One region of the Ruegeria sp. BE10 genome, then DNA from elsewhere that is predicted to be linked to it. Evidence: riboswitches for the same ligand, from Rfam matches in the RefSeq annotation. Region 1 holds a riboswitch; each other region holds the start of a gene.
The links. Region 1 has a riboswitch for cobalamin ahead of ACR0M2_RS11050 (hypothetical protein). Riboswitches for the same ligand answer to the same signal wherever they lie in the genome.

Region 1 (7,090 bases):
ATCGGCAGGGCCTCGGCCATTTGTTGACCACGCGCGCGCTCGTCCGGCGAAACGGTGGGATCATTGGCTGCGTCTGGCGTGATTTTAACCACAGAGACCCAATGGGTGATCTCGGCCAGATCGCGTAGCACGGCCAGCGGATCGGCTCCTTCGGCATATTGCCCGCCCAACTCGGTCAGTGCGCCTGCAGCGTCCCCGCGCAGGATCATGTCCATCAGGTCCAGTACCCGACCGCGATCAGCCAGGCCCAGCATCGCGCGGACCTGATCGGCGCTGGTTTCACCCGCACCGTGCGAGATCGCCTGATCCAGCAGCGAGGTCGCGTCCCGGGCCGAACCCTCGGCTGCACGGGTGATCAGCGCCAGCGCGTCATCCGCGATCTGAGCGTTTTCAGCCGCCGCGATCTTGCCGAGCAGGCTGATCATGTCCTCGGGTTCGATCCGGCGCAGGTCGAACCGTTGGCAGCGCGACAGAACCGTCACTGGCACTTTACGAATCTCGGTGGTGGCAAAGATGAACTTCACATGCTCGGGTGGTTCTTCAAGCGTCTTGAGCAGCGCGTTGAACGCGCTGGTCGACAGCATGTGGACCTCGTCGATGATATAGATTTTGTAGCGCGCGCTGGCGGCGCGATAGCGGACACTGTCGATGATCTCGCGGATATCGTTCACACCAGTACGGCTGGCGGCGTCCATCTCCATCACGTCAACGTGGCGGCCTTCCATAATGGCCACGCAATGTTCGCATTGGCCGCAGGGCTCAGTCGTTGGCTTGCCTTCACCATCGGGGCCGATGCAGTTCATGCCCTTGGCGATGATCCGTGCCGTGGTGGTTTTGCCGGTGCCGCGAATGCCGGTCATGATGAAAGCCTGCGCGATCCGGTCGGCCTCGAACGCATTTTTCAGCGTGCGCACCATTGCGTCTTGACCGACGAGATCGGCAAAGGTTTCCGGGCGGTATTTGCGGGCAAGAACTTGATAGGCGGGGCTGGGCGTGTCGTTCATATCTGCTCTGTCGGATTCGGGTTCCGATGCAGCGTAGAGACCCCTGCCGCCCGCGTCCACAGCAGGCTTGGGTGAATTTCGGTTTGCAGCACAATTTGCACGCCTTAGAAGCGAGTATCAGGGAGGGTCCGTAGTGAGCCAGTTCGCACTTCATTCAGTTCAGATTGGAAACGGCACCGTTGCCTTGTCGCCCCTTCCGGGGCGCGGTGGCGGGTATACGCGGGACTTGGGAACGATCCGCGACTGGCAGCCGGATCTTGTGATCTCGATGACCACCGAGGTCGAAATACTGCAAGAGGGCGCAAGTGGGCTTGGCGAAGACCTGCACGCACTCAATATCGAATGGGTGCATCTGCCGGTTGCGGATTTCGGTACGCCGCCTCCTGAGGTTGACGCGGCGTGGGGCAGTGTCAGCCCTGCGGCGACTGATATTCTGTCCCGCGGGGGGCGGGTGCTGGTGCATTGCCGGGGCGGCTGTGGCCGGTCCGGGATGATCGTGCTGCGCCTTATGGTCGAGCATGGCGAAGACCCCGAGACAGCGTTGACCCGTTTGCGTGCGGTGCGGTCCTGCGCCGTCGAGACCGACGGCCAGATGAAATGGGCAGCCCTTGGGCGGACGCGCGACTAGATCAGAGCGCCACCTGTCGTTCTGCCTGTGCCACCGGGTTGGGCGGGATCGCTGTGACCTCAAGCATGGCGCAGGGTGGGGTGGTTAGCATGCCTGCGGGGCGCATGGTCACATCCGGGCCGAACATCATATCTGCGAAAACATCCAGCGACTCGAGGGGCGCATCCTCGCTTGATCCACAAAAGACCCGGATCAGGTCTTTTTGAGCGCGAAACCGTGCGCTGCATCCTTGCGTGCAATAGGCCAGCTCAGTGCTGCCGTCGAACTCAAAATCAGGCGTCGTCGCCGGAACGGCAGCATCCATCGCCTGCACGATCGCGCGCGCCATCTGTGCCAGCGCCGGGCAGGTTTTTCCTGTGCGTTGGCAAACGGTTGCGGTAAATTGGTGTGTCTTTGTCTTCCAGATCATATTGCGCCCTCCGCGCGTGGAACGGGGGCATGGATCAGGTGTGGCAGCGTGCTGACGACCTGCCCGGACACCCCGTCCGAGTTTCGGTTTCTTGTTCGATGGCAGGTCTCCTGACTTGCGGGTCGTTGCGTTGCCGACCTTCCCAGCCTTGCGGCCAGTGGTGTTTCGGCATTGCTCACCGCTTACAGTTGCGGGGGCAGTCGCGGCCTTGGTTCGTTCCGGTTTTCCGGGCAGAACCGCACCGTGTTCCCTTTTCATCCCGCCCCGGGGACCGGGGACGAGAACCATCACCCAATCGCTAGCGGGTAGGAGTGACCTGAGTCAAGCCGCCTTTTGGTAGGGCAAAGTGGACGCGTGGTCATGCGGAAACAGGATTGACTTAGGGTGGCAAAAGATGCCGTTTGGGGTGGTGAACTAATCGGTTCAGATTGAGGGCGCCATGCTGGATACCGCACAAGCTGTTTTAACCGAGGATTTTCAGTTTCCTTCTGGTTCGACCCAACTGTCGGCTCGGCTGTACCTGCCGGTGGCCGAACCTGGGATCGCAGTGGTGATCCACAGCGCCACCGGAGTGCCGCGCGACTATTATCAGCATTTCGCACGCTGGTTGGCTGCGGAACATGGCATTGCCTGTCTGACCTATGATTACAGCGATTTCGGTCATTCGCAGAGCAAGCCATTGAAGTCAGCTCAGGCCACGATGGCGGATTGGGCGCTGATCGACATGCCTGCGGCTCGGGCCGAGATGCGCAGGCGATACCCCGACGCGCAGCACTGGAGCATCGGCCATTCCGTCGGCGGTATGCTGGGGCCGATTCAACCCGATATTGATCAGATCGACCGTATGATCTGCGTCTGCGCCGGGCCGGTGACTGTGTCGGACCATCCCTGGCCTTATCGGGCGTTGGCTTTGCTGTTTTGGTACGGACACGCGCCCCTGGCCGTAAAAGCGCTGGGTTACCTGCCGGGCAAGGCACTAGGATTCGGATCGAACCTGCCTGCTAGCGTCTATTGGCAGTGGCGCCGCTGGTGTACTGCGCCGCGCAACTACCTGCCCGAAATTGGCGTGTCCTTGCCCGAGGCCCGCTGGGCACAGTCAGACACACCAGTGGATCTGTTCAGCTTTGAGGATGACGATCTGGTGCCAAAGAACGCGGTCTGGCGGCTGGCTGATCTGTACGGGCCCAACGCACGCCGCCATTTGTTGTCTCCGGCCGAGTTCGGACTGTCCGAGGTTGGCCATATCGGTGCCTTTGCCCGGCGCAATTCGGCTGTCTGGCCACGGTTGATTGCCTAGGCCTGTTCGCAACAATTCAATGTCGGGAGTTTAAGTGAGAGGTTGGACATCGACCCAAGCGGGGCTCGTTGTGGCTGCTTCCTTCCGGACCTGACCAGGTTGGCGAGGCGCTCGCCCGCGCCAACCTCTCGGGGTCTGATATAGGCAACGGGCGCAGGAAACACAACCCGTCAGAGCGCCAAACGGATCAGCAAAAAGCCCTCATCGTCTTCTCCGACGACGTGAGGGTCATATTCTTCAAGCTCGGCAATGTGGGTTTGTGCCTTCGGACCGGTTCTTAATAGCGCAGTCGCGCCCTGCATCGGGGCAAAGCCAAAAGGATAGGACGCATATTGCAAGGGATCTTGCGGCAGTGCGCCGGACAGATAGTCCTGCAAGACGCGCTGAACAGGCAGGTTCGGCAGCGCGATGGGCTCGGCCTGATCCACAAAGGGAAAGTGACCCCCGCCATTGGCACGGTAATTGTTCAGTGCGACGACGAACCGTTGATCGGCGGCCATCGGTTGGCCGTCAAAGCGAATGTTGCGAATGCGCCGGTTGACGGGGTCGATCAAGTGACCGCCAGCGTCGAACCGAGCCGGTTGAGAGAGATCAAATTGATAAGTAAGCCCCTGTATAATATCAAAATTATGCCCCGCCCTGTTGATGTCGACCAATGTGGTCTGATGTCCCGGCGTAATCTGGTTGAACACGCCTGCAGACATCTCAAGCCAGTCGCTGATCTGCTCTCCGGTGACAACTACCGCCTGCAGCTCATTGGGAAACGCATACATGTCGTTGACATGGCGCAGGCATATCTGGCCGGGCGGGACGTCGGTGAAAAACCGGGGGCCGGCACGCCCCCCGAACTTTGAAGGCGCGGTCGCGGACAGAACAGGAAAATCCGCAAATGACGTGTCCTGCAGATAGGGCCGCAGGGCTGCTGCCTGGGCCGCGGCGGTCAGAACCAAACCTCTGTCCGGGGCGCAAAAACTGAAATAGCTGTGCAAATGCTTATCGGTCTGGCCAACGGGTTGCGCCGTGCGCCGCCGAGTTTCCGAATGGCCCCGGGCGAAAAGGCGCGCCAAAACAGGGTCTTCCTGGATAGGCTTGGGTGAGCCGTCGGGTTTGGTTGGGCATATCGACTGCAGACTGACGCGATGATCCTGAACGGTCCAATGGCCATTTCCCGCCCTGTCCAATGTCAGGTCGATCACCCCCAGAAATGACCCGGACGCACCGGGCATGACCACCGGCTTTCCGTGAACCAGACCCCGATTTGCATCGACGTGCTCAATCCCGTCATGTGCGTTTCCGGGCAGTGTCAGATGTGAATGCCCGGCAATCAGCGCATCAATTCCTTCGATACCGGCCAGCGGGATGACGGCATTTTCCAAACCCGTTTCCGGTTCGGCCGACCCTATCCCTGTATGCGCCAATGCAAGGATCAAATCGCAACCCTGCGCTTTCAGATTCGTCACTTTTTGTGCGGCGCAGGTCAGGATATCTTCGATGACGACCTTGCCTTGCAGCAAGTGTGCTTCCCATTTGGCTGTCTGCGGTGGCAGGACTGAGAACGCACCAATTTTCAGCGTAACATGTTGATCATAAAATTTTATTTCTCGATTCAAAATCGCATGATCTTGCCAGCAGGAGGGGGCGTCTTGTCGGTGTGCATTGCTGCAAATCACCGGGCACGCAGCATCTGCAATTACACGGTCCAGCGTTTCCAGCCCAAAGCCGAAATCATGATTTCCGAGGCCGATTGCGTCATAACCCAGCTCGGAAAATGCTTGCATCAGGATGTGCGGTGCATTTTCGGATTGAACCGCCCATTCCCCCAGTGGCGTGCCTTGCAGTGAATCTCCGTTGTCGCACAGAACCACCAGAGCACCCTGCGCTTCGGCCTCGGACTTGGCTGCGCGGATCAGGCTGGCGGTGCGGGTAAATCCGATTGAGGGGTCGGGGGTGTCCGAATAATAATCGAAGCCGCATAGATTCATATGCAGATCGGATGTTGCCAGAACCCGTATCTTCAGTGGTGCGCGGGACGGGAGAAGGGGATGTGTCAAATTTCTACTTCTGGCGGTTATATGTTAATCATTTTCTCCAAAAAGTATAATAAATGCAACTTGCATAGCGTGCTTTCAGTCAATTGACGACTTCAAGTTTTCGGGTGGTGCGAATTGGCATTGCAACATTGGCATTGCAACAAAAGGGCAGCCGTGGCAGCCCTGTGCCGACGACCCAAGGGAAATCCTATGAAACACGCGGAACTGGTGACATTTGGCAGCTCGGGCCTTGATCGCGCGGCGCATATTCGAGGGAATGCAGACCATTTGGCGCAGGTGCGCGCGCATCCGCAAGCGACCTGCCTGTTGCTGTGGCGTGGTAAGCCGCTGGTTCAGGGGGAAGCACTGGACCACCTGGGGTTGATTCCCATGACCCACGGACTGGTACAAAGCGGCCCGGGCGGCAGTATTGAAGAACCTGTATTTCTGGGACTTTCAGACGGTGATCCGGTTTTTGCGCTGGATATCTCGGGCTGGTCCCCCGAGGGGCTGGACATGTCGCAGGTCGGTGCCTTTATCGACCCGTCGGAACAGCAGCACCCGGACCTGCCAACAGGCCATGTCTTTGCTGAGTTGCGCCGGATCATGACCCGGCTGTCTGCCCGCGATGCGGAATTGGCTGCGGCCGCCAAGGCCGTTATTGGCTGGCACGAAACGCATCGGTTCTGTGCCCGTTGTGGCGCACCCAGCGAAGTATCCCAAGCTGGATGGCAGCGCAGTTGCGCCGAATGCGGTGGGCAGCATTTTCCGCGCACCGATCCGGTGGTCATTATGCTGATCACCCATGGGGATTCGGTTTTGATGGGGCGGTCACCGGGCTGGCCCGAGGGGATGTATTCCCTGCTGGCTGGATTTGTCGAGCCCGGAGAAACGCTTGAGGCAGCGGTTCGACGTGAGGTGATGGAAGAGGCAGGTGTGTCGGTTGGCCCGGTCAGCTATCTATCCAGCCAACCCTGGCCATTCCCGGCCTCGCTGATGTTTGGTTGCGCGGGTGAGGCGTTGTCGCGCGAGATCACCATTGATCCGGTGGAAATCGAAGATGCAATGTGGGTCAGCAAGCCCGAGATGATGCAGGCCTTTGCCGGGGAGCACCCGGTCCTGTTGCCAGCTCGCAAGGGGGCCATTGCGCATTTCCTGCTGCAAAACTGGCTTGCAGATACGCTGGACTGACAAAATACTAGGCCAATAGACAAGAGACCCACGAACCATCATGCAGTTTACAGCACGCGAAGATATCGAAGCCCCGATCAATGCGGTGTTCGAAATGGTCGCTGACTTTGAGCGGTTCGAACGCATGGCCATGCGCCGGGGGATCGAAGTAAGGCGCATGTCGGGTCATATGGGTGTTGTGCCCGGTACGCAGTGGGAAACCGAGTTCAACCTGCGTGGCAAGCCCCGCCATGTTGCGATTGAGATGGCTGAATGCGACCCGCCTGCCTTGATGCGGTTTCAGGCAGCAAGCAAGGGCATGAACGGGACAACAACTGTCGAGTTTCTGGCCTTGTCGCAGCGCCGCACCCGCTTGAGTGTCGAGATGGCGCTGGCGGCGAAAACTCTGCCGGCCCGGTTGTTGCTGCAGTCACTGAGACTAGGCCAGTCGCGGTTCCGACGACAATTCCAACTGCGGCTCAGCGAGTTCGCGCGCGAGATGGAAGAACGCCATCTGCACGGTTCCTGACAGGAGGCAAATGGACAATCTGA
Region 2 (7,090 bases), on a different contig from region 1:
ATGCTGAAGGTGCTGAAGGGCCGCAAACAGGTTCGGTGCGCGGGAACGTCACCGGTACGTTCTTTCACCTGATCGCCGAGGCCTCGGCATGAGCGGTTTCGTATCCTTCATAGGTTCCGGCCCCGGCGATCCTGATCTTTTGACCCTGAAAGCAGTCGACCGGATGCAAAAAGCAGATGCGGTGCTGTTTGATGACCTCAGCAGCGGCCCAATCCTAAGTCATGCGCATGACGATGCAGATCTGGTGGGCGTGGGCAAACGGGCCGGGCGACCCTCACCCAAGCAGGATCACGTAAGCCGCCTGTTGGTGGATTACGCCAAGACCGGCGCTCGCGTGGTGCGATTGAAATCTGGTGATGGCGGGTTGTTCGGCAGGCTGGAGGAAGAACTGGTTGCCCTGCGTGCGGCCGGGGTCGAATATGAAATCATCCCTGGCATCCCCTCGGCGGTTGCGGCGGCGGCAGCAGCAGGAATACCCCTGACACGACGCCTCACTGCGCGGCGGGTGCAATTTGTCACTGGCCACGATGTCAGTGGCAAACTGCCCGAAGATCTGAACCTGCCCGCGCTGGCCGATCCGGATGCAACGACTGTGGTGTTCATGGGCAAACGGACCTTTCCCCTGTTGGTACATGCACTGCATGAGCATGGCCTGCCGCTGGAAACACCAGCCCTGATGGCCGAATCCGTATCGACTCCCGACCAGAGCCTGCACCGTGCAACAATTGGCGCGCTGTCGCAAAAGCTGGAGGCCGAGATCGGCACAGCCCCGGCGCTGATCCTGTATGGCCCGTTGGCAGAGTTCGACGATGTTTGAGTTGTCTCTGATCGGAATTGGCACTGGCAACCCGGATCACGTGACCTTGCAAGGGGCAAATGCCATCCGCGATGCAGACCTGATCCTGATCCCGCACAAGGGCGAGAACAAGGCTGATCTGGCCGGGTTGCGCGAAGAGATCATTGCAGCTGTGACTGACACTCCGCCGCAGATCGCCTATTTCGACATTCCCAAGCGCCGGGCCGATGATGGTTATCTGCGCGGGGTCGACGAATGGCATGATGCCATTGCCCTGCGCTGGCACGAGGCGATTGCGGCCCACCCGAATGCGCGACAAGTGGCGCTGCTGATCTGGGGCGACCCGTCGCTTTATGACAGCTCGCTGCGAATCGCGTCGCGGCTGGACCCTGAGCCCACGACACGGGTGATCCCTGGCATCACCGCGCTGCAGGCATTGACGGCCGCCCACGCCATCCCGATCAATGATCTGGGCGCCCCTTTTGTTGTGACTACCGGACGGCGGATCAGGGATGAAGGCTGGCCGGCAACTGCCTCGAAAGTAGCGGTAATGCTGGATGGCGAGTGTTCGTTTCAATCCCTGGACATGGCCGATTATGACATCTGGTGGGGTGCCTATGTCGGCATGAAAGAGGAAATCCTGATCAAAGGCGCTTTGACCGATGTAGCGCAGGAGCTTCTGGACACCCGCGCCAAGGCACGTGCCGATCATGGCTGGATCATGGATATCTATTTGCTGAAAAAGCGCGTGATCTGACCTAAAAGGTCGCAAATGACGATTGCACCAGCGGCACCATAGAGGCTAAATGAACGCGTCTGGTCCTGCCGGAGACATCCGGATGCTAAGAGGGAATGTGGTGCGACTGCCATGGCAGCCAAATCCACAGCCGCCCCCGCGACTGTAAGCGGAGAGCCCCTGTTCAACCAGCCACTCCTGTTCTCAGGGGGAAGGCGAACAGAGGCATCGACCCGCAAGCCAGGAGACCTGCCAGGCGACAATTGAAACACCGGCCGTCGGGTGCGGCGGCAAAGGAGAATAAAAGATGGCAACACAAACGCAAACAGCATCCGCCTCGCGCGCTGGTATCCTTCCGGTCATGTTCGCGGTGGTTCTGGGTCTGGGTATCATCACCCTGACCGGTCACGTACAGGCCGCGGCGCTGCATGACGCAGCACACGACGTGCGCCACGCGACCGGCTTCCCCTGCCACTAAGACCATGTTCAGTCGTATACTGACCAGCGCGTTGTTCGCTGGTGCTGCAGCGGGGCTGATAGCCGCCTTGCTGCAGTTGGTCTTTGTGCAACCTGTTTTGTTGCACGCGGAGCTGTACGAATCCGGCGAGTTGGTGCACTTCGGAGCCGAAGCCGTTTCGGCGCATCCCGAATTACCGGGCATGTTCTCGGAACTGACCCGTGACGCGCTGAGCGTCATTTTCACCATGCTGACCTATACCGGTTACGCGCTGCTGATGGTTGCCCTGATGTCCGTGGCCGAAGGCCAGGGCCACACGATTGATGGCCGCACCGGCGTGCTTTGGGGTCTGGCTGGGTTCATCGCCTTTCATCTGGCGCCTGGCTTTACCCTGGCACCAGAGGTGCCTGGTGTAGCGGCGGCTGACGTCTATGCCCGACAGGTCTGGTGGTTTGCCACTGTTGGTGCTGCGCTTGTTGCGCTGTGGTTGATTGCGTTTGGCGGCAACCTGATCAGCTATGTGATCGCAGCAGCCCTGTTGCTGGCACCCCATCTGATCGGTGCGCCCGAACCGGATGTGTTCACCGGCCCCGTCCCGACCGAGATCGGCGCTCTGTTCGCCGCTCGCGCCTTTGGCATCGGTCTGGTGGCCTGGGTTCTGGTCGGTGCCTTTGCCGGGTATTTCTGGCAAAGCGAAGGCAAACGCGTCGAAGCAGCGGCCTGATCCTCTTATATAATGACGCGCCGGGTTCTGCCCGGCGCGTTTCTTTTTGCCCTAAAGGAAAGAAAAAATGGCACGCTCACTTGCCCTTTTTGCAATCGGCCTTGTGTTCGGTGGTGGTGCTGGTTTTGTGCTAGCGGCAGCCAATGGCGTCACGTTTGACGGCCACGATCATGGCGATCCATCCCATCACGGCGGCGCGCATGCCGAAGCGATGGCCCATGACCATTCGACCACGGTAAACCTGCCCGCAGGGGCGGACGCCCCCAGTGTTGCAATCGCGCTGACCCAGGACCCGATGGCCGGGTGGAACCTGCACGTCATGCCGCAGAATTTCCGGTTTGCCCCGGAAAACGCGTCAACAGCCGACGTAGACGGCGAAGGCCACGCGCATGTTTACATCAATGGCGAGAAACTAGCCCGGCTCTACGGCAACTGGATACACATCCCCGACCTTCCCAAGGGAGAGGTCGAGGTTTCGGTTTCGCTGAACGCAAACAGCCACAGCGCACTGACGGTCGACAACGTACCGGTCAGCGCTGCCGTGACCGTTCAGGTCGATTAAAGCGCCGGTATCCGCGCGCGCAAACACATCCGAAGTCGCCCGCAGGGTCGGGCGTCTTCGATCCAACCTGCGGGACTGTCCAAATAGGCTTTGCAGGTCGCGACGATGTCTTCGGCATCGGTAACGATATCGACCCCCGAAAACACGTAAGACGCCCGTCCTGCGGCCTGCAATGCCAATGCGGTCGGCTCAGCGCAGCCACTGAAACAGGCGTGATCAGAGATGACGACCCGACCATTCAGCCCTGCACGCACCAGCGCGTTATCCACGGCCTGCCTCTCGGCCACTCGGTCACGCGTTCCCGCACAACTGCTGCAAATCAATAGGCGTATCGGGTCCACGTGTGGCCTCGTGTTTGATGGTTTGCATGTTTCTGCGGCTTTCTGGACGTCGGCGCAATCCTGAATACGCACGGAAATGTGCGTGCGCGGAACTCGAATTTCTGGCATCACTCAGACAGTCACATTGAACGAGGCACCGTCATGCGCACGCTTTTGGGTTTGCTCTGTCTTCTCGCCCTGCCTGTCCGGGCCGAGGAACCATTGTCGGGTTGGGCAGTGTATCCAACCGTCAAAAGCTATGAAGAACTGGTCGCGGATACGAAGGCTGCGGTGAAGGAAAACGGGTTGATCGTGGTCACGCAGGCTGGTCCGACCAAGGCGGCTGCAGCCCGTGGCATCACTATACCCGGCAATCTGGTGATCGGTGCCTTCAACAACGACTATGCCGTGCGCGTTCTGGAAACCTCTGTCAGTGCAATGATCGAAGCGCCGATTCGCTTTTACGTGACTGAGAACGACGACGGCACCGCCACCCTGTCCTACAAAACGCCCAGCTTTGTCTTTGCCCCCTATGTGTACGAGGGCGGAGAGCCTTTGCTCGATATTGCCCAAGAACTTGACACAAAGTTTCAGTCAGTGGCGGAATCCGCAGCCAAATAGTCACACTGACGTGAACCTGCTTGCGTCTGGCTACGTCCTCCGCAATCTGCTGAGCAACGAAAACTTCGGAGCATAACGAATGCAGGACCTCTCCCCCCGCGCGGCTGACCTTTTGGCCCAAAGACTATACGAGGCCGGATGCCGCCACGCTTTTGGCATGCCAGGCGGAGAGGTTCTGACGCTGGTGGATGCTCTGGAACAGGCTGGGATCACCTTTCACCTGACCAAACACGAAAACGCCGCCGGCTTCATGGCAGAGGCTGTCCACCACCGTGATGGCGCGCCTGCCATTCTGGTGGCCACACTGGGCCCCGGCGCAATGAATGGAATCAACGTTGTTGCCAACGCGCTGCAGGACCGGGTGCCGATGATTGTTCTGACCGGCTGCGTCGATGCGGATGAGGCGCTGACCTACACCCATCAGGTGATGGATCACGCGCAGGTTTACCACTCAATCACCAAGGGAACATTTACACTGACGGCGCAGGGCGCAGATGTGGTCGCAGACAAGGCGGTATCACTAGCCAACCAGCCCCGCCCCGGTCCGGTTCATATTGACGTGCCGATCTCGGTCGCGGATATGCGCGTATCCGGGAGCAAACGCCGCCGTCTGGTCAAACCCGCTGCGGTCGCGCCCGAAGGGAACTGTGTTGAGAAAGCCCGCCGCTGGGTGACCGAGGCCGAACGCCCCATCGCGATCGTGGGTCTGGACGTGCTTTATGACGACTCGCGCAATGTGGTGCAGGCGTTTCTGGAACATTTCAACATCCCCTTCGTGACCACCTACAAAGCTAAGGGCGTCGTGCCCGAGGATCATCCATTGTGCCTGGGCGGCGCAGGTTTGTCGCCCTTGGCCGACAAGCATCTGGTGCCGTTGGTCAAACAATCCGATCTGGTGTTGTGTCTGGGGTATGACCCGATCGAAATGCGCCCTGGCTGGCGCGAGATCTGGGACCCCGAGGAAAAGCGCGTCATCGATATCTCGGCCGTCGTCAACGATCATTACATGCATCAAGCCGGGTTGAATCTGGTCGCCCACACGGGCGCCACGCTAGAAGCCATCGCCAAGGGGAACCCCGCCCGCGCGACGTGGCCGGGTGGTGAACCCGCGCAGGTTAAAGCCGCACTGGCGCAGGCCTTCCCCGCGGATGATGACTGGGGCCCGGCGGCCGTGATCGCCGAATCTCGCGCCGCCCTGCCCGCTGATACGCTGGCCACCGCCGACAGCGGCGCGCATCGTATCCTGCTGAGCCAGATGTGGGAGTGCCACGAAGAACGCGGGCTGATCCAATCCTCGGCCCTGTGTACCATGGGCTGCGCCGTACCGATGGCCATTGGCCTGAAACTGGCTGAGCCTGACCGCCCGGTCATCAGTTTCTCGGGCGATGCTGGTTTTCTGATGGTTGCCGGAGAGCTGTCGACCGCAGCCGAGATGGGCTGCAATCCGATTTTTCTGGTCTTTGTCGACGCCAGTCTTGCGCTGATCGAGTTGAAACAGCGCCAGCGTCAGATGGGCAATATGGGCGTGGATTTCGACCGCCACGACTTTGCCGCCATGGGGCAAGCCTTTGGTGGCTATGGACATACCGTCCGCAACCGCGCAGAACTGCGGTCGGCGCTGGAGCAGGCGGTCAAAGCCGACCGCTTTACCGTCATCGCTGCAGAAATCGAGCGTGGAGGATATGATGGCCGGATCTGAGGGACCGCTGAAAGGCGTCAAGGTGCTGGATCTCAGCCGCATTCTGGCTGGGCCAACCTGTACGCAGCTGCTGGGCGATTTGGGCGCCAACGTCATCAAGATCGAAAACCCGGCCAGTGGCGGCGATGATACCCGGCAATGGGGCCCTCCTTACGTTGAAGACGCTCAGGGCAACCGCTCGGACCTGAGTGCGTATTTCATGTCGGCCAACCGCAACAAGAAATCCGTCGCCATCGACATCACTACGCCCGAAGGCCAGGCTGAAATCAAACGGCTGGCATCGCATGCCGATATCCTGATCGAGAATTTCAAACCCGGCGGGCTGGCGAAATACGGGCTGGATTACGCCACGCTATCGCCGGAGTTCCCGAGCCTCGTCTATTGCTCGATCTCGGGCTATGGCCAGACCGGGCCGAATGCGTCCAAGCCCGGCTATGACCTGATGGCGCAAGGTTATGGCGGGATCATGTCGCTGACCGGCGACCCCGAAGGCGCACCGATGAAGGTGGGTGTTGGCATCGCTGATGTGATGTGCGGAATGTATGCCTGCGTTGGCATTCTAGCCGCTCTGCGCCACCGGGATCAAACCGGCGAAGGCCAGCAGATCGACCTGGCATTGGTCGACTCACAAGTTGCCTGGCTGATCAACGAGGGCGTCAATTACCTGACCTCGGGCAATGTTCCGCAACGGCGGGGCAACGGGCATCCCAACATTGTGCCTTATGACGTTTACGAAACTTCGGATGGCCATGTGATTCTGGCCGTGGGCAATGACGGACAGTTCCGCCGTTTCTGCGACTTTATCGGGCGGCCCGAGCTGGCCAATGATCCGCGCTTTGCGACCAACCCGGCGCGCCTGGAAAATCGCGATGCTTTGAACGCAGTTCTGCTCCCGGCGGTTCAAGCCCATGACACTGCCACCGTCATCGCCGAGCTGGAAGACCGCAAAGTACCCGTCGGCCCGGTGCGGACTTTGGATCAGGTTTTTGCCTCGGATCAGGTCGCGGCTCGGCAAATGCAGATCGCCATGCAGGCGGCACCGGGGACAGTGCAGCTGATCGGGAATCCGCTGAAATTGTCACGCACTCCGGTCACCTATCGCGCTGCCCCGCCCGAATTCGGGGCGGACACTCAGGCCGTTTTGAACGCCAAAAATCCATTCGAAGATTGAAACA
Region 3 (7,090 bases), on a different contig from region 1:
TAGAAAGCTACCTCTGGTTTCTTGCCGTTCTGAATAAAAGCAGGAACACGAAAACGGAACCAATCGAGGTGGTAACGATCCCAACGGGCAGTTCTTGCGGAGCCAGCAATAGGCGGCTGAGAATATCTGAACCTGTCAGCAAGGCCGCCCCGACAATCGCTGCGGTGGGTAATAGATGCCGGTGCAACGGCCCTGCGATCCCACGGGCGATATGAGGGACCATCAAGCCGACGAAACCGATCACGCCAGCCACCGAGACGAACACAGCTGTTGCGAGGGCCGCGACAAAGAACATGCTGAACCGCAGCCCCTGCACCGGCACGCCCAGCGTTGCAGCTGTCAGGTCTCCGGTCAGCAATGCGTCTAGCCAGCGGGCGCGATAGAGCGCGTAGGCCAGAATAAGCAGCAATCCTGCGCAGACCAGCGGGAACGTCTCCCACCGGGCTAGGCCCAGACCGCCCAGCATCCAGAAGATCACCGAATGCGCGGCGCGGCTGTCGCCTGCGAAGATCAAATAATTGGTGATGGCAGAGAACAAGAAGGACACGGCCAAACCGGCCAATATCAGTTTCTCGGGTGCGCTGGTGCGCAACCCGTGAACCAGCGCCAGCACGATACCCGACGCTACAAGTCCTCCGCAGAACGCGGCCAGAGGTAAGGTCCAAAAGCCCAGAATATCCCCGGTCACTGTGATGACGAACACGGCACCTGCCGCCGCGCCCGAGGACAGGCCAAACAAAAACGGGTCGGCCAAATCGTTGCGTGTAGTGGTTTGCAAAACCACACCGACAATGCCCAGACCAGCCCCGATCACGGCCGCGAACAAGGCGCGCGGCAGGCGCAGATCAAAGACGATCCGGTGCAGCGGTGACATCTCTCCTTCGCTCAGGCCCGTTCCCAGCAAGATCGCCGTGACCGTGTCCGCGACAGGGATGGATGTGGTGCCATAGATGGTGGACATCAGTAAGAGGGCGGCCAATACGGCCGCCCCCAGCACAAGTGTCAGGCCCAGTCGGCCCATATCAGTTGAGGCCTGGATGCATGGCCTGGGCCATTTTCGAAATCGCTTTGATATTTGCCGGTCCGGGGGTCAATTCCTCGTACCGCAGACCGATCCAGCGCTCGTTTTTCACGGCTTCGGTCTGTGACATCACTGGATGTTCCTGTAGAAATTTGAACGTGTCCGCAGCGCCATTGCCTGTCTGATAATCAAGCAGCACAAGGAATTCCGGGTTTGCGGCGGCGACCGCCTCCCACGAGGTTCGACCCCAGCTTGTTTCCATGTCGTGGGTCACGTTTTCACCACCCGCGGCAGCAATCATAGCATCGGGGATGGCGAACTTACCTGCGGTGAAGGGTGCGTCCGCCGGGCCGTCCAGCAAGAAAACGCGGGGTTTCGCCAGGTCGGCAGTCTGCGCTTCGATCGCTGAGAGTTCGTCTTTCCAGCCCGTGACCAGCGCCTCGGCCTTGTCTTCGACGTGCATGACCTGACCCAGGCGCAGGACGTCATTGAACAGAAGATCCATGCTGGCTTTGGGGCGAGCCTTGTCCAGATGCACACAGCTTTCGGTCAAGATCATGGTTTTGATACCAAAGGGCTCCAGCGTATCCGGGGTCACATCTCCGCCCGGTTTCATGCCGTAATACCAGCCAGCAAAGAACAGGTCGGGTTCCACGGCAACAAGGTTTTCGACCGTTGGGTATTTCGGTGCCAGTTCGGGGATATCGCCGCGCAGGGTGTCGAATTCCGGGCTGGTTTTGTACCAGCCGGTGATGCCGGTCAGACCGACGATCTTGTCCTGCAGGCCCAACGCGAAGGCCATATCGGTCATGTTCATGTCATGCACAACCAGACGCTCGGGCTGGGCTTCGAACACCAGCGGCGCTCCGCAGTTGTCGACGGTGACCTCGTGGGCGGACGCGCCGCCTGCCATGGCTGTGACCAGCGCCACGGACCAGATGTGTTTCATTGGGGAATGTTCCTTGGTTTAGGTTGAGATTGTGGATTTTCGGATATCCAGCGCTGGAATCACGCGGCCATCGTGGTGAAAACACAGGTATTCAACGCCAAAAGTATCGCGGACCCGCTCGGGGGTCAGCACTTCGGCCACAGGGCCAAATCCCGTCAGCCGCGTTGATTTCATCAGCGCCACGTGGGTGGCGAATTCCGGGATCATGACAAGATCATGGACAATCATCACAACCGTGATGCCGAGTTCGGCGACCAGAGACAGCATCCGACCCTTGGCATCCGGATCGAGATGGTTGGTCGGCTCATCCAGGAACAACAACGATGGGTTCTGTGCCAGTGCCCGGGCGATATGCGCGCGTTGACGTTCGCCCCCGGACAGTACCGCCATGCGCTTGTCTGCCAGCGCGCCAAGGTCGGTCAGCTCAAGGATTCTGTTAAGTTCTCTGGCATGTTCATCCGCCGAACGGTCGGCCCAGATCGGAATCTGGCCCATGGCAACATAGTCCCGCAACAACAGCCTGCCATCCGGTTGTTCTTGCTGGCCCACAACAGCGATCATGCGGGCGCGTTCCATTGCGGGCATATTTTTCAGGCTGCGTTCCTTGACCAATACATTGCCCAATACAATCTCAGCCGCCCCGCACAGAAGGTTCAAAAGCGTGGTTTTTCCCGCCCCATTTGGACCGGCAATTGCCAGTATCGCGCCCTCGGCCAATTCAAACGAGACACCTTGCAGAAGAACGTCACCATTGAGCGCATAAAATTCGAGATCACGCGCAACCAGAAAAGATGAGGTCGTCATGATGGCTCCTCCAATTGAATTCGAGGCAAACGAGAAAGGGTTTTTGTAAATAGTGGTTGCGGCCGGGCCGTCGCGTTGGTCCAACCGTCTGCGACGTTGCGGTACTGATGTGCGAATTCCGCCAGCGCGTCGACATCTTCGGCAGTTTCAATATCGCCGAATAGGTAGTGTGCTTTGCCGACAGCCTGAAATCCGACGGCCGTTGGTCGCGCGCAGCCCGCCATGCAGGTAACGGTGCGCACTGCGAACCCGGTTGGCAACCTGCCGATCAACGCATTGCGCATGACATCAACAGACAATGCGCCGGTACAGGTCGAGCAGATCAGAAGGAAATGGTCAGGTGTTTCCGGCATAGTCCGCTCCGCTTGAAGCCAAGCGCGGACAGAAGGTGCCGATCATGTACACACGTTTCAGACGTGCCATCAAAGCCTCCTTCCAGGACGCCCCGCCCCGGGTTGGTTGAACATGTGATGGCAGGTCTCCTGACTTGCGGGTCGATGCTTGGCCATCCTTCCCGGCCCGATGACCAGTGGATTTTGGCGTTGCTCACCGCTTACAGTTGCGGGGGCAGTCACGGATTTGGCGCCAAAGTGGCGAACCGCACCGTATTCCCTTTTCATCCCTTGGGCGTACCATCGGGAACCATCTGGCCCTTGCTTGTCTTAGACTGGGGGCCGTGTCAATCACGATTTGAAACAACAACTTTTCGATCGGAACTCAAACGCTCAGGGTTTCGAAGTCTGCCGCATGCGTTTTCGCTGTAAGTGCGGCACCCAGTGCCGCATGGGTCGCGACAGCATACTGTGTTAGAGGTGGCATTTTTTCCTTCATGTTTGAGAATTTAATTTGAAAACAGTCGATTGCCGGTCGCGCGCGAGCGTTCGGGCTTCGGCCCGGCTGAGTGACACGAGCGTTTCTTCTGATGAAAGCCCCTTGGCCCGCGATTTTGACCAGATGCGGCGCGCGGATACCGGGGACCATGGCAATGCCGCTTCTGACAACCACTGTCGCAACGGGGCTGGCAGGCCGTCAAACACATCCATCGGATTGGTTGATCGATGCTTGCGGCGCAAGCTGCATTGCCCGAGGTTACGTCTCATGCTTAGGTTTCCGGATTTTCCACTGGGTCCAAAACCAAGACGAGACGGGATTCACTGGTACCTTCGATCGGAGGCGAGCGATGCACCACACCTGACGATGGTCGCTCGGGCCAGAGTGTTCCCCGTAGCAGGATCGGAGCGCCGGTCTGAACGGTAAACACAAGCGCGGGATCGTTTCCATCAGTCGAGGTGCCGTATTGTGTTCCAGTGCCACGATAGGTGCAGACCAACCGGGCGGTGACAGCATCGGTATGAAATTTACGGCAAGCATTGGTGGTGACAACATCCAGCCGCAGTCGCAGGAAGTTGGCGTTCATCAGCTCGCAGAACATGTCGGCCAGAGAAGTGATATCATCCTGAAGCCACGCTCTTTCAGTCCCGTTAGGCATACCGGAGATATCGCAGAGTTGCCCCACGGTCGTCTTAACGGCGCTTGGTGGAAGAATGACTCGCCCACTTGGCAAAGCCTTGGGATCAAGTTGGTCAAGCCAGCTTTGCATATCCGGCGGGGTTCGCCGGCGCCAAATCAAAGCGGCACAGTTTGGCTGTGCAAAAGTGCGGAGTGCCGCCGGATCATCTGCGAAGCTCACACCGGTGACGTTGTCTTTCACGGGCTTTCTAACGAAGTTCATGCTGCATCCTCTGCCCGGCGCCAAATCGGGAAGGGGTCCGGCAGTTCCGGCAAATTGTCGGGCCCTGCCGCCGAAACTGCTGGAATAAGGCAATTGTCCAATCGTGCCTTCAAACTTTGCCAGACGATCCCGGCACCGATGAAAACGATCTCTTGACGGCGGTCGCCCCACGGCTCTTGCCAGTGGGCCTGCATATAGGCGCGGGCGCTGTCATGTGCGGGGCGTCGCTCTTCGGGAACTGATGCCCACCAGGTGCCGAGTGGTTTGACGCTGGACAATGCGCCGGCGAGTGAAAATTCAGCCACCCAGTTGGGGCGTGTCGAAATCCAAAAGTGGCCTTTGGCCCGGATCACCCCTGGCAGATCACCGTTGAGAACGTCTAAAATGCGTTCGGGAACGAACGGAAGTCGCGCCCGGTAAACGTATGACGCAACCCCGTATTCCTCAGTCTCAGGCACATGGTCGGCAAAGCCATACAGCTCCTTTGCCCACATCGGGTGTTCATGGGCTTGCTCGAAGTCAAACAGGCCGGTGTCCAGGATCTTTTCTGCGGCAACTTCCGAATGGTTGGTCTCGATGATCTCGGCATCTGCATTCAGACTGCGGATGATCTTGCGTGCCGCATCAACTTTTTCTGACCCCGCATCTTCAACCTTGTTCAGGATCACTACATCAGAGAATTCTATTTGATCCGTAAGCAAGTGGACCAGAGTTCGCTCGTCTTCCTCTCCCATCGTTTCGCCTCGGTCTCTTAGGAAATCGTGGGACGAGAAATCGTTCAGCAAGTTCACCGCATCGACAACCGTTACCATGGTGTCGAGCCGCGCCACGTCCGACAAGCTGTCGCCCGCTTCATCCCGGAAATCGAAAGTTGCTGCCACAGGCAATGGTTCGGAAATACCTGTGGATTCAATAAGCAGGTAGTCAAAACGTCCTTCCGCAGCGAGGCGCCGGACTTCCTCCAGAAGATCGTCCCGAAGGGTACAACAGATGCAGCCATTCGACATTTCTACCAGAGTTTCATCCGTCCGGCTGAGTTCGGTATCGGCCCGTACCAGATCGGCGTCGATATTCACCTCGGACATATCGTTGACGATGACCGCGACCCGACGCCCTTCGCGGTTGTTCAGGACTCGGTTCAAAAGGGTGGTCTTGCCCGCCCCTAAGAAGCCGGAAAGGACGGTGACAGGAAGTCGGGTATCTGACATGGGTTGCTCCGATGGTGCCTTGAGAGTCACGTAACTTACGCAGTTACTAGACGAATGCAACAGTTATTGTTACTTGTGATATCTGCCTGGAGAAGAACGACAAATGAAGCGCAATAGCCGCCTATCCCTCGCCCTGCACACGCTCGGCCACATGGCCGGAGATCCGAATCGTAAGCGTACATCTGCCGATATCGCCGAGCATTCAGGGACGAACCCGGTGGTGGTACGCCGCGTCTTGGGACGGCTTCGTGACGCGGGTCTGTTAACTTCGGAAAAAGGCCACGCAGGAGGGTGGAGTCTGGCACGCGAACCAGACAGCATAACCCTGGCGGATGTGTATCTTGCGTTGGACGAAAGTCTGATCGCCTCTGGCAGAGAAGACCATGCCCCCAAATGTTCAGTGGAACATGCTTTGCACCGTCGCGTTTCGAGTATCATGAAGGAGATCGAGCAAAGCCTAGTCGACCGTCTCGGCGAGACAACCATCTCCGAAGTCAGAGGCAAGTAATACCTGATCAAGTATCGCGGCAAGTTTCTCTTCATTCTCACCACATCGTTTGACGCTATGGGTGCAACATTCCTGTTGTTTAAGGGGTGCACCAACTGGGGTGGTGATATGTCCTTTGGTAAGGCTCAGCTTTAACTTCAGGCTTGTTGGATCTGCCTCATGACCATAAGACGGGTGGACCGCGTTTCTCACAGCCCACGGGGAACATGTTGCAAAGCCCTAGGAGTACACAATGAAATCAATATTGACGGCTGCGTCGATGACCTTGCTTATCACAACCGCGCTGTACGCCGAGGAAAAGGTCTATGTTTACAATTGGGCTGACTATATCGACGAGGCTCTGCTGCAAAAATTCACCACCGAAACGGGGGTCGAAGTCGTCTACGATAACTTCGATTCCAATGACTTGCTTGAAACCAAAATGCTTGCAGGCAAGTCTGGTTATGACGTTGTGTTTCCCTCGGGCACGTTTTTGCAACGTCAGATAGAAGCCGGTGTCTTCCAACCGCTGGACAAAGCCCAACTGCCCAACTCGGTTAACCTGTGGGATGCTATCGAACAACGAACCGCGACCTTCGATCCGGAAAATAGCTACTCAGTAAACTATATGTGGGGTTCAACGGGCATTGCTGTGAATGTCGAAAAAGTTCGCGAGGCGCTTGGTGACGATATCCCACTGGATTCGATGGAGCTGCTGTTTAACCCGGATTACGTGTCCAAGCTGTCCGATTGTGGCGTGAATTTTCTGGATGCTCCTTCCGAGCTTATCCCCGCTGCCCTGACCTATATCGGAGAGGATCCGAATACGCGCGATCTCGATGTTATCGCCAAAGCTGAACCGGTTCTTAACGCGGTTCGTCCTTATGTC
Region 4 (7,090 bases), on a different contig from region 1:
TGAGCTGCTCCTTGGTCCGGTAAGTTAGCCTCTTCAATGGATTGTTTAACGTGCCTAAGAAACTCTTGGTTTTGGTTAATCACAAAATCCGACAAATTTTTTCGTAACCCTATCTAATAACCTATCCTAGCGTACTTCCCCCGCACCCCCGTGAGCGATGCAACGCAGTCTGCACAGGCTCTTAGCTGCGCAGTTGGGAAGTAACCACCCTAATCAATGAAGTTCGATGATCGGTCGCTTTCTCGGGTGAGTTAGTCCCACAAAAGTATTAGGTGCCAGACGGACCGCGATGTCCCGGCCCGGCTGACCGTAGCTAGTTCCACCATGTCAGTTGGTTTCGCTAATTTACCATTCAAAAGGCTTACAAAAATACGTCAGCCGGACTGGTTTTCTTCCTCATCAGCATCCATCGCGATATCAAGAGCATCATGGATCATGAAAGCCTCCAGCAAGGACAAACCATAACCTGTACCAATTGGGATCATGTCACCAGAAATCGTCTTATCCACGTAGGCTTCGACGTCCCATCTCTCTCTTGCTCGTGCTAGATTTTTTACTTCCATTCGGTACATCGCGTCGTCGAAGGCGAAATTCGCTAATCTGATTGCCTCTTGGCGCAATGCGCCGGTTAACGGTAGAGATGTAATCTCAGATGGCAAGTCATCCTTGCGAGTAGTTTCCGCATTTGCAGATAGATCACTCCACGCTTGAAAGCCCTCTCGAACGGCGATGCGGTTCAACGCTTCTGTGCGTGTTACACCCTCGGCTTTAGCCAGTAGTTTGGCCTCATTCTTGAGTACCGGAATAGGCTTAGAAAGTTTCATATCGAACCTCCAAGTGAGCCGAATTCACAACCCCTCCTTATGCGAACGCCCACATGGCAAATTCGATGATTGAAACACCTTGCACGTTTAGTGCTTTCCCGATTGGAGGGAGGTGGCCTAGGCGGGCCATGTCCAAATGGTGTCATAGTCTCACTTGACGTTCAAGCAAAACAGCCCAGAAGTTTACCTCGGCAAAACACCAAACCAGAAACCTAAAGGTACTGCTCACGACCCATATCCATTCTTCTAAACTGGAAAATGACAGTTCCCATAACACTGGGATAAACACCCGCAGGTCCGACCACTAAAGACTTCACTGAGGAAGCACCCCTGCAGTTTGCCATACAGACTGAACGAACGTAATCAATAGATGTTGCCTAACCCCCGGTGTGACACTAGGGTGCGACACATGATCTAACCTCATTCCCGATAATCCGGGCAATTCAACGACTTAGAAAAATGGTAGCGGGTCCGGTACTCGCCTCCATAAAAGTTAACACCCTGAGAACCTAACCGGCTGATACTGTTTGATTTCAAACAGTTGCCTTGATTTTGCGCGTTAACTTTTTCCAAAATCCCGCAACTTATTCCGCAACCTGAAAACCAGGAAAAAGGAGGGTAAGTTTTTGCGCTAAACAACCTGCTTTACCGCGCTATCGAGGAGGTCGACGAAATCCGAGGTGTCGTCAAAGTAGTTTCGGAATGCATCGCGAATTTGCTGAGGAGTTGAAGCTCCTACAAGTACGGCATTCACCGTTTCTGGAGCCGATTCAATTTGTGAAATGGCGCGAATAGCGCCCCCCAAACTGATGTAGGAATGAACAACCAACTTACCGTCGTTGGTCCTCTGCAAAATACTGTTTTGCCTGATCGCGCCATGGTGCTCAGCCACCTTCAAGCCTTCAATCATCGAAACCATTCGGATCTCGGATTCGAGCTCTCTCAACTCTTCTACGAGTTGAACGTCCGAAATTCCTTCAATGCATGAGGCTCGATTTTCGTGAACCCGCGCAAAAATTTCACTGATAATCTGAAACTGACGGTACTGTTTTGGCTGGACTTCTGAAACTTGAAACGAGCCGCAGCAGTACTGTCGTAAATTTCTACGGCGGTGGCCCAAGCATGTTGGACCGCTGTTCTCAATTGAACTTCGAACTTAAGCCCGTTCCAAGGTGCACCGCTGATTGAAGCGACTTGTCTTTCATAGACGTCATGAATGCCCCGATATCCTGAATCTTTTGGACAAGAAATATAGTCAAAGCGGTCGCGATCATTTGTACGTCTATGCTTTGCACGAGACATTTCCATTTGAGATCGAAAACTGTGCAAGTGATCCTCAGATCTAAAGATCGCTCTTACGCCGGCAATGTCGTGCATTGTCGATAGATCTCTGGACCGACCAGTGTGCAGCTTATCGATTATGGTATTGAAGCGCTTCAGCCTTTGCCCAACAACGGGGCGCTGATCTTTGTCCAACCTTCGCAACCAGGCTTGAGCCGTATTGAGTACCGCGCCGTGCGAAGCCCTCCAGTTGTCAGCGACTTCGAACTCTTCTGTAGGAATATTGAAACCCCAGGCAAGCAATCCTTCATCGCGATTATAAGTTTCAGCAATTTTTTTACCGGCTTTTCTGACTCGGTTCTTGGAAAACGTAGGGGCGGGCCAACCCATCTTGCTTAACCTTCATTAAGTAGTAGTTCTTGAAAACTGGTGGAAATCAGTTTGTTAGGCAACTCGTTATGAGAATTCTTCTCAACAGACAAGGTGGCGTGCAGCGCTCTATCGCTTCATACCAATCCCGCAACATTTCCCGCAACATTTTCGCTTTAGAATGGCGTGAAAAACAACGTAATATATTGTTTTTATGCTGCAATATTTCCTCAAGGGTACTATTTCAAAACAGGTACTCGCCTCCACTTCTTTGATTATCTAACCGGTATTCAACTGCGCTCGGTGTGCGCTATTCGGCCTGACCTCTCTGTGGGATAACTTCATAACCCGGCTCTTCCGGTTCATCATCGTGCATCTCGGTCGGGAAACCGGGCGCCGTGATATCCAGCCCGGTCGCGTCCTCCAACCGCTTGATAATATTCGGTGACAGTTCGCGTTCACCATAGCGGGCGATACCGTCGTCGAAGATGCGGATCATTACCGGGTTGATTTCCAAGGGTACTCCGGCGCGGTCGGCGACGTCTTGGAACAGTCCGATGTCCTTTTTGACAAGGTCCATGGTGAAAGAGATATCGCGGGACCCGTTCAGAATGACCTGGCTTTCTGTTTCATGCACGAACGAAGTACCCGACGAAATCTTTATCGCCTCATAAGTGGTGTTCAAATCCATCCCGGCCGCTTTGGCCGTTACCAGCGCTTCGGCACAGGTGATCAGGTTGGCGGTCGCCAGATAGTTGGTCAGAACTTTTAGGACCGAGGCTGAGCCCAACTCCCCCGTGTGCAACACGCGCCGCCCCATCGTGGTTAAAAACGGCAAAATCCGCTCAAAGGTTTCGCGATCACATCCGGCAAAAATCGAGATATTGCCAGTAGCCGCCCGGTGGCACCCGCCCGAAACCGGGCAATCCACCGCCGCGCCTCCACGCTCGATCACCATGGCCCCCAATCGTTTGACCTCGGCTTCGTCGGTGGTCGACATCTCCATCCAGATCTTGCCTGGCCCGACCTCGGGCAGCATATCCTGCATCACTGCGTCCGAGGCCGCCGGGGACGGCAGGCAGGTTATAACAGCATCACAATCCCGCATCATCTGCGCCGGGCTCTCGGCGGCTTCGGCCCCCTTGGCCGCAAACTCGGCCACCAGATCGGGGTTAAGGTCGTGAACCGTCAGGTCAATCCCGTTGCGCAGAAGCGAGCCGGACAGTTTGCCGCCCACGTTTCCCAAACCGATAAATCCGACTTTCATATTTCCCTCCTGACGGTCGTATTCGGACCGAGTATCTGTGTTGTCTGTCAGAAACGAAAATGATTAATAATGCCAATTATGGTCAAAATAATTTGGTGATATATGGACCGCCTTCCAAACCCCACATGGCTGCGCAGCTTTGAAACCGCCGCGCGGCATTTGAATTTTACCACCACAGCAAAAGAGCTGGGCCTGACGCAGACGGCGGTCTCATTGCATATCCGGTCGCTTGAGGCCGAGCTTGGACAAAAGCTGTTCACCCGGAATGCCCGGCGGTTGGAACTGACTGAGCTGGGGCAGTCTTATTCGTTGACTGTGCGGCGTGCGCTTGGCGACATCGCCCTGTCCACCAACAGCCTGTTCGGCCCTGCCTCGCGCCAGACCCTGACAATCCGTGCGGCGATATCGACGGCCACCTATTGGGTCGCAGCGGAACTGCCCGACTTTACCACTCGCCATCCCGAGATCCCCGTACGCCTTGTCTCGCACATCTGGAATGACAGCGTGGCCCCAGGCGATGTGGATGTGGAAATCCGGCTAGGTTATGGCGATTGGCCCGGCGTTCAGTCCGAAAAGCTGACAGACGAAAAGCTGGTACCGGTATGCCGGGCCGGGGACTCGCCCGCGACCCTGAACGTACTGTGGCAAGGCCCTCTGATTCATATCCTTGGATACGAAGATAACTGGGCGCGGTATTTTCAGGCCAACGGGCTCGCGCTTCCGGACCAGCCGCCCCGACATTCGGTGGACACCTCGGTCGCAGCACTGCAGCTTGTAATGGCCGGGGCGGGCTATGCAACGGTTCTGGAACGGTTCGCCAGGAATGCGATCCGGCAGGCTGCGCCGATTGCAATTGCGGGCCCTGCGATTCCCTTTGCCCAGTCGCATTACCTGATCAGTACACAAGGCGCTGCGCAACCGACCGCTGCGGCAGGGTTGTTTTGCGCCTGGCTGCGGGAACGGCTGGCCGTGCATGCCGCAGATTGACACAGGCTGGTCGCTTTTTTGGTTTGAACGATTTCACCATGCGCCTCGTGCTTGACAAGCCCCCTGCCCGTGCCGCATGTCGCATGCGTTGGTGTCCATCTTCGGATGGATGAAAAGGGAATGCGTCAGCGGGCAACCGTCAAACGCAGCCGCCCCCGCGACCGTGACCGGAGAGGGTGCCCAATGCCACTGGCCCGCAAGGCCGGGAAGGCGGGACATCTGCCGGGGCAAACGCCCCGACATCCGCAAGCCGGGAGACCTGCCAGCGCCCGAAGTTGAAACCGGACGGGGTGATCCGGTGTCGGGTCCATGTGCAGACGTGGCCCGCATGAAACCCCGTCCCCTGCAAAGAGGATTTGGGGGGATGAGAGACGTGACCGAGACTGCACCAGTCGAGCTGCTGGTCTGCACGACCTGTCGGCGTGGCCTGCCGATTGAAGACGATGCGCAACGTCCAGGTGCCCTGCTGCACATGGCACTGGAAGACGCAGATTTGCCCGAAGGTATCGTGCTGAAGCCGGTCGAGTGCCTGTCAAATTGCGATCAGGGTTGTTCCATAGTGCTGCGCGGCGGACCGACCCGCTGGACCTTTGTGTACGAAAACCTGAACGAAATCGACCATGTCGACACCATCGTCGAAGGCGTCACCAAGTATCTCGCCGCCGAAGACGGCTTGGTCAAATGGCGCGAACGTCCCGAACATTTCCGCAAAAACTGTGCGGCCCGTATTCCCCCGATTGGAGCCCTGAAATGAGCAACCTCGAAAAACTCCCCGTCACTGTGATCACCGGCTTTCTGGGTTCGGGCAAAACCACGCTGGTCAAACATCTAATGCAGAACCCGCAGGGCAAGCGTCTGGCCGTTGTCGTCAATGAGTTCGGCGATGTTGGCGTCGATGGCGATATCCTGAAGTCCTGCGCCATTCCCGATTGCCCGGCGGAAAATATCATGGAACTGGCCAATGGCTGCATCTGCTGCACCGTGGCCGATGATTTCATTCCGACCATCGAGGCGCTGATGGCACTGGAGCCGCGCCCTGATCACATCCTGATCGAAACGTCCGGTCTGGCTCTGCCAAAGCCGCTGTTGAAAGCGTTTGACTGGCCCGATATCCGCTCGAAAATCACCGTGGACGGCGTGATCGCCCTGGCCGATGCCGAGGCTGTTGCCGCCGGTCGCTTTGCCCCCAATGTCGAGGCGGTGGACGCCCAGCGCCTGGCCGATGACTCGATCGACCACGAAACACCCCTGTCCGAGGTTTTCGAGGATCAAATTTCCTGCGCCGACATCATCCTGCTGACCAAGCCCGATCTGGCTGGCCCGGAAGGCGTGGCAAAGGCCAAAGAAGTGATCGCAGCCGAGGCTCCGCGCTCCCTGCCCGTCGTCGAAGTTGCCGAAGGCGCTGTGGACGTGCGCGTCGTACTGGGGCTTGAGGCTGCCGCCGAGGATGACATGGACGCACGCCCGTCGCACCACGATGGCCACCACGATCATGAGCACGACGATTTCGAAAGCGTCATCGTCGAGTTGCCTGAACAGACCGACCCGGCCCGACTGGTCGCCAATATCGAGCGCTTGGCCAATGAGCTGAACATCCTGCGCGTCAAAGGTTATGCCGCGGTTCAGGGCAAGCCGATGCGTCTGTTGGTCCAGGCGGTTGGCGCACGCGTGCGACATCAGTACGACCGCCCATGGGAACCCGGCGAAGAGCGCCGCTCGCGTCTGGTGGTGATTGCCGAACATGACGACATCAAAGAGGCCGCGATCCGCGAGATCCTCGTGGGTGTGACCGAGGCCGCCGAGTAAGCCATGCACGTCGTCTTCCGCGAAAGCCACGGGCTCGAGGAAACCGAGACCCCGACCGATCTGGGCCAAAGCCCGGCGGATCTGGTGGTGCTGTCCTTTTCGGACAGCGACCTCGGAGCTTTCGCGGCAGGCTGGCATCGCGGTGGCGGGGCTGAGGGGCGGATGCCCACGATGCGGTTGGCCAATCTGACGGCGCTGAAACACCCTCTGTCCGTCGACACCTACGTCGAACAAACTCTGGAAGGTGCGAAAGGCATCCTGATCCGCCTGATCGGCGGCGTGCCTTATTGGTCCTATGGCCTGCAGCAGGTTCTGGCGCTGGCGCAGGACAAGGGCATCGCGCTGGCTGTCCTGCCAGCTGATGGGCGCGAAGATACGCGGTTGGACGACTTTTCCACCCTACCCGTTTCAACCCTGCGGCGGCTGGCGCATCTGTGCGATACCGGCGGCGAAGTTGCAGCGCAGGCCGCGCTGGCACAGATGGCGCTGGCGGCGGGGCTTTATGCAGGCCCTGTGATGGGCGCTAAAACCATCCCCGAATGCGGCGCCTGGTGCC

Region 2: another riboswitch for cobalamin. It lies ahead of ACR0M2_RS07855 (CbtB domain-containing protein); the one in region 1 lies ahead of ACR0M2_RS11050 (hypothetical protein).
Region 3: another riboswitch for cobalamin. It lies ahead of ACR0M2_RS18935 (DUF1636 domain-containing protein); the one in region 1 lies ahead of ACR0M2_RS11050 (hypothetical protein).
Region 4: another riboswitch for cobalamin. It lies ahead of ACR0M2_RS07785 (DUF1636 family protein); the one in region 1 lies ahead of ACR0M2_RS11050 (hypothetical protein).

Annotation. Positions count from the first base shown of each region.
Region 1 covers NZ_JBQFTX010000004.1:136,129-143,218, forward strand. Annotated here, with positions in the region: gene ACR0M2_RS11040 (DNA polymerase III subunit gamma/tau) at 1-1,004, opposite strand, end outside; gene ACR0M2_RS11045 (protein-tyrosine phosphatase family protein) at 1,138-1,632, shown strand; gene ACR0M2_RS11050 (hypothetical protein) at 1,634-2,041, opposite strand; cobalamin riboswitch at 2,125-2,345, opposite strand; gene ACR0M2_RS11055 (alpha/beta hydrolase family protein) at 2,481-3,338, shown strand; RNA gene ffs (signal recognition particle sRNA small type) at 3,371-3,469, opposite strand; gene ACR0M2_RS11065 (bifunctional 2',3'-cyclic-nucleotide 2'-phosphodiesterase/3'-nucleotidase) at 3,509-5,389, opposite strand; gene nudC (NAD(+) diphosphatase) at 5,579-6,559, shown strand; gene ACR0M2_RS11075 (SRPBCC family protein) at 6,600-7,067, shown strand; gene ACR0M2_RS11080 (N-acetyltransferase family protein) at 7,078-7,090, shown strand, end outside.
Region 2 covers NZ_JBQFTX010000002.1:493,809-500,898, forward strand. Annotated here, with positions in the region: gene ACR0M2_RS07840 (cobyrinic acid a,c-diamide synthase CobB) at 1-92, shown strand, start outside; gene cobA (uroporphyrinogen-III C-methyltransferase) at 89-817, shown strand; gene cobF (precorrin-6A synthase (deacetylating)) at 810-1,553, shown strand; cobalamin riboswitch at 1,597-1,803, shown strand; gene ACR0M2_RS07855 (CbtB domain-containing protein) at 1,840-2,010, shown strand; gene ACR0M2_RS07860 (CbtA family protein) at 2,015-2,713, shown strand; gene ACR0M2_RS07865 (hypothetical protein) at 2,781-3,275, shown strand; gene ACR0M2_RS07870 (DUF1636 family protein) at 3,272-3,616, opposite strand; gene ACR0M2_RS07875 (DUF302 domain-containing protein) at 3,758-4,216, shown strand; gene ACR0M2_RS07880 (thiamine pyrophosphate-binding protein) at 4,296-5,915, shown strand; gene ACR0M2_RS07885 (CaiB/BaiF CoA transferase family protein) at 5,902-7,086, shown strand.
Region 3 covers NZ_JBQFTX010000010.1:139,838-146,927, forward strand. Annotated here, with positions in the region: gene ACR0M2_RS18920 (FecCD family ABC transporter permease) at 8-1,021, opposite strand; gene ACR0M2_RS18925 (ABC transporter substrate-binding protein) at 1,023-1,970, opposite strand; gene ACR0M2_RS18930 (ABC transporter ATP-binding protein) at 1,989-2,774, opposite strand; gene ACR0M2_RS18935 (DUF1636 domain-containing protein) at 2,771-3,127, opposite strand; cobalamin riboswitch at 3,230-3,436, opposite strand; gene ACR0M2_RS18940 (DUF6525 family protein) at 3,602-3,874, opposite strand; gene ACR0M2_RS18945 (DUF1826 domain-containing protein) at 3,877-4,485, opposite strand; gene ACR0M2_RS18950 (GTP-binding protein) at 4,503-5,714, opposite strand; gene ACR0M2_RS18955 (RrF2 family transcriptional regulator) at 5,818-6,222, shown strand; gene ACR0M2_RS18960 (polyamine ABC transporter substrate-binding protein) at 6,455-7,090, shown strand, end outside.
Region 4 covers NZ_JBQFTX010000002.1:476,446-483,535, forward strand. Annotated here, with positions in the region: gene ACR0M2_RS07760 (hypothetical protein) at 375-824, opposite strand; gene ACR0M2_RS07765 (hypothetical protein) at 1,456-1,743, opposite strand; gene ACR0M2_RS07770 (RelA/SpoT domain-containing protein) at 1,776-2,495, opposite strand; gene ACR0M2_RS07775 (NAD(P)-dependent oxidoreductase) at 2,785-3,741, opposite strand; gene ACR0M2_RS07780 (LysR substrate-binding domain-containing protein) at 3,844-4,728, shown strand; cobalamin riboswitch at 4,801-5,009, shown strand; gene ACR0M2_RS07785 (DUF1636 family protein) at 5,093-5,482, shown strand; gene cobW (cobalamin biosynthesis protein CobW) at 5,479-6,534, shown strand; gene cobN (cobaltochelatase subunit CobN) at 6,538-7,090, shown strand, end outside.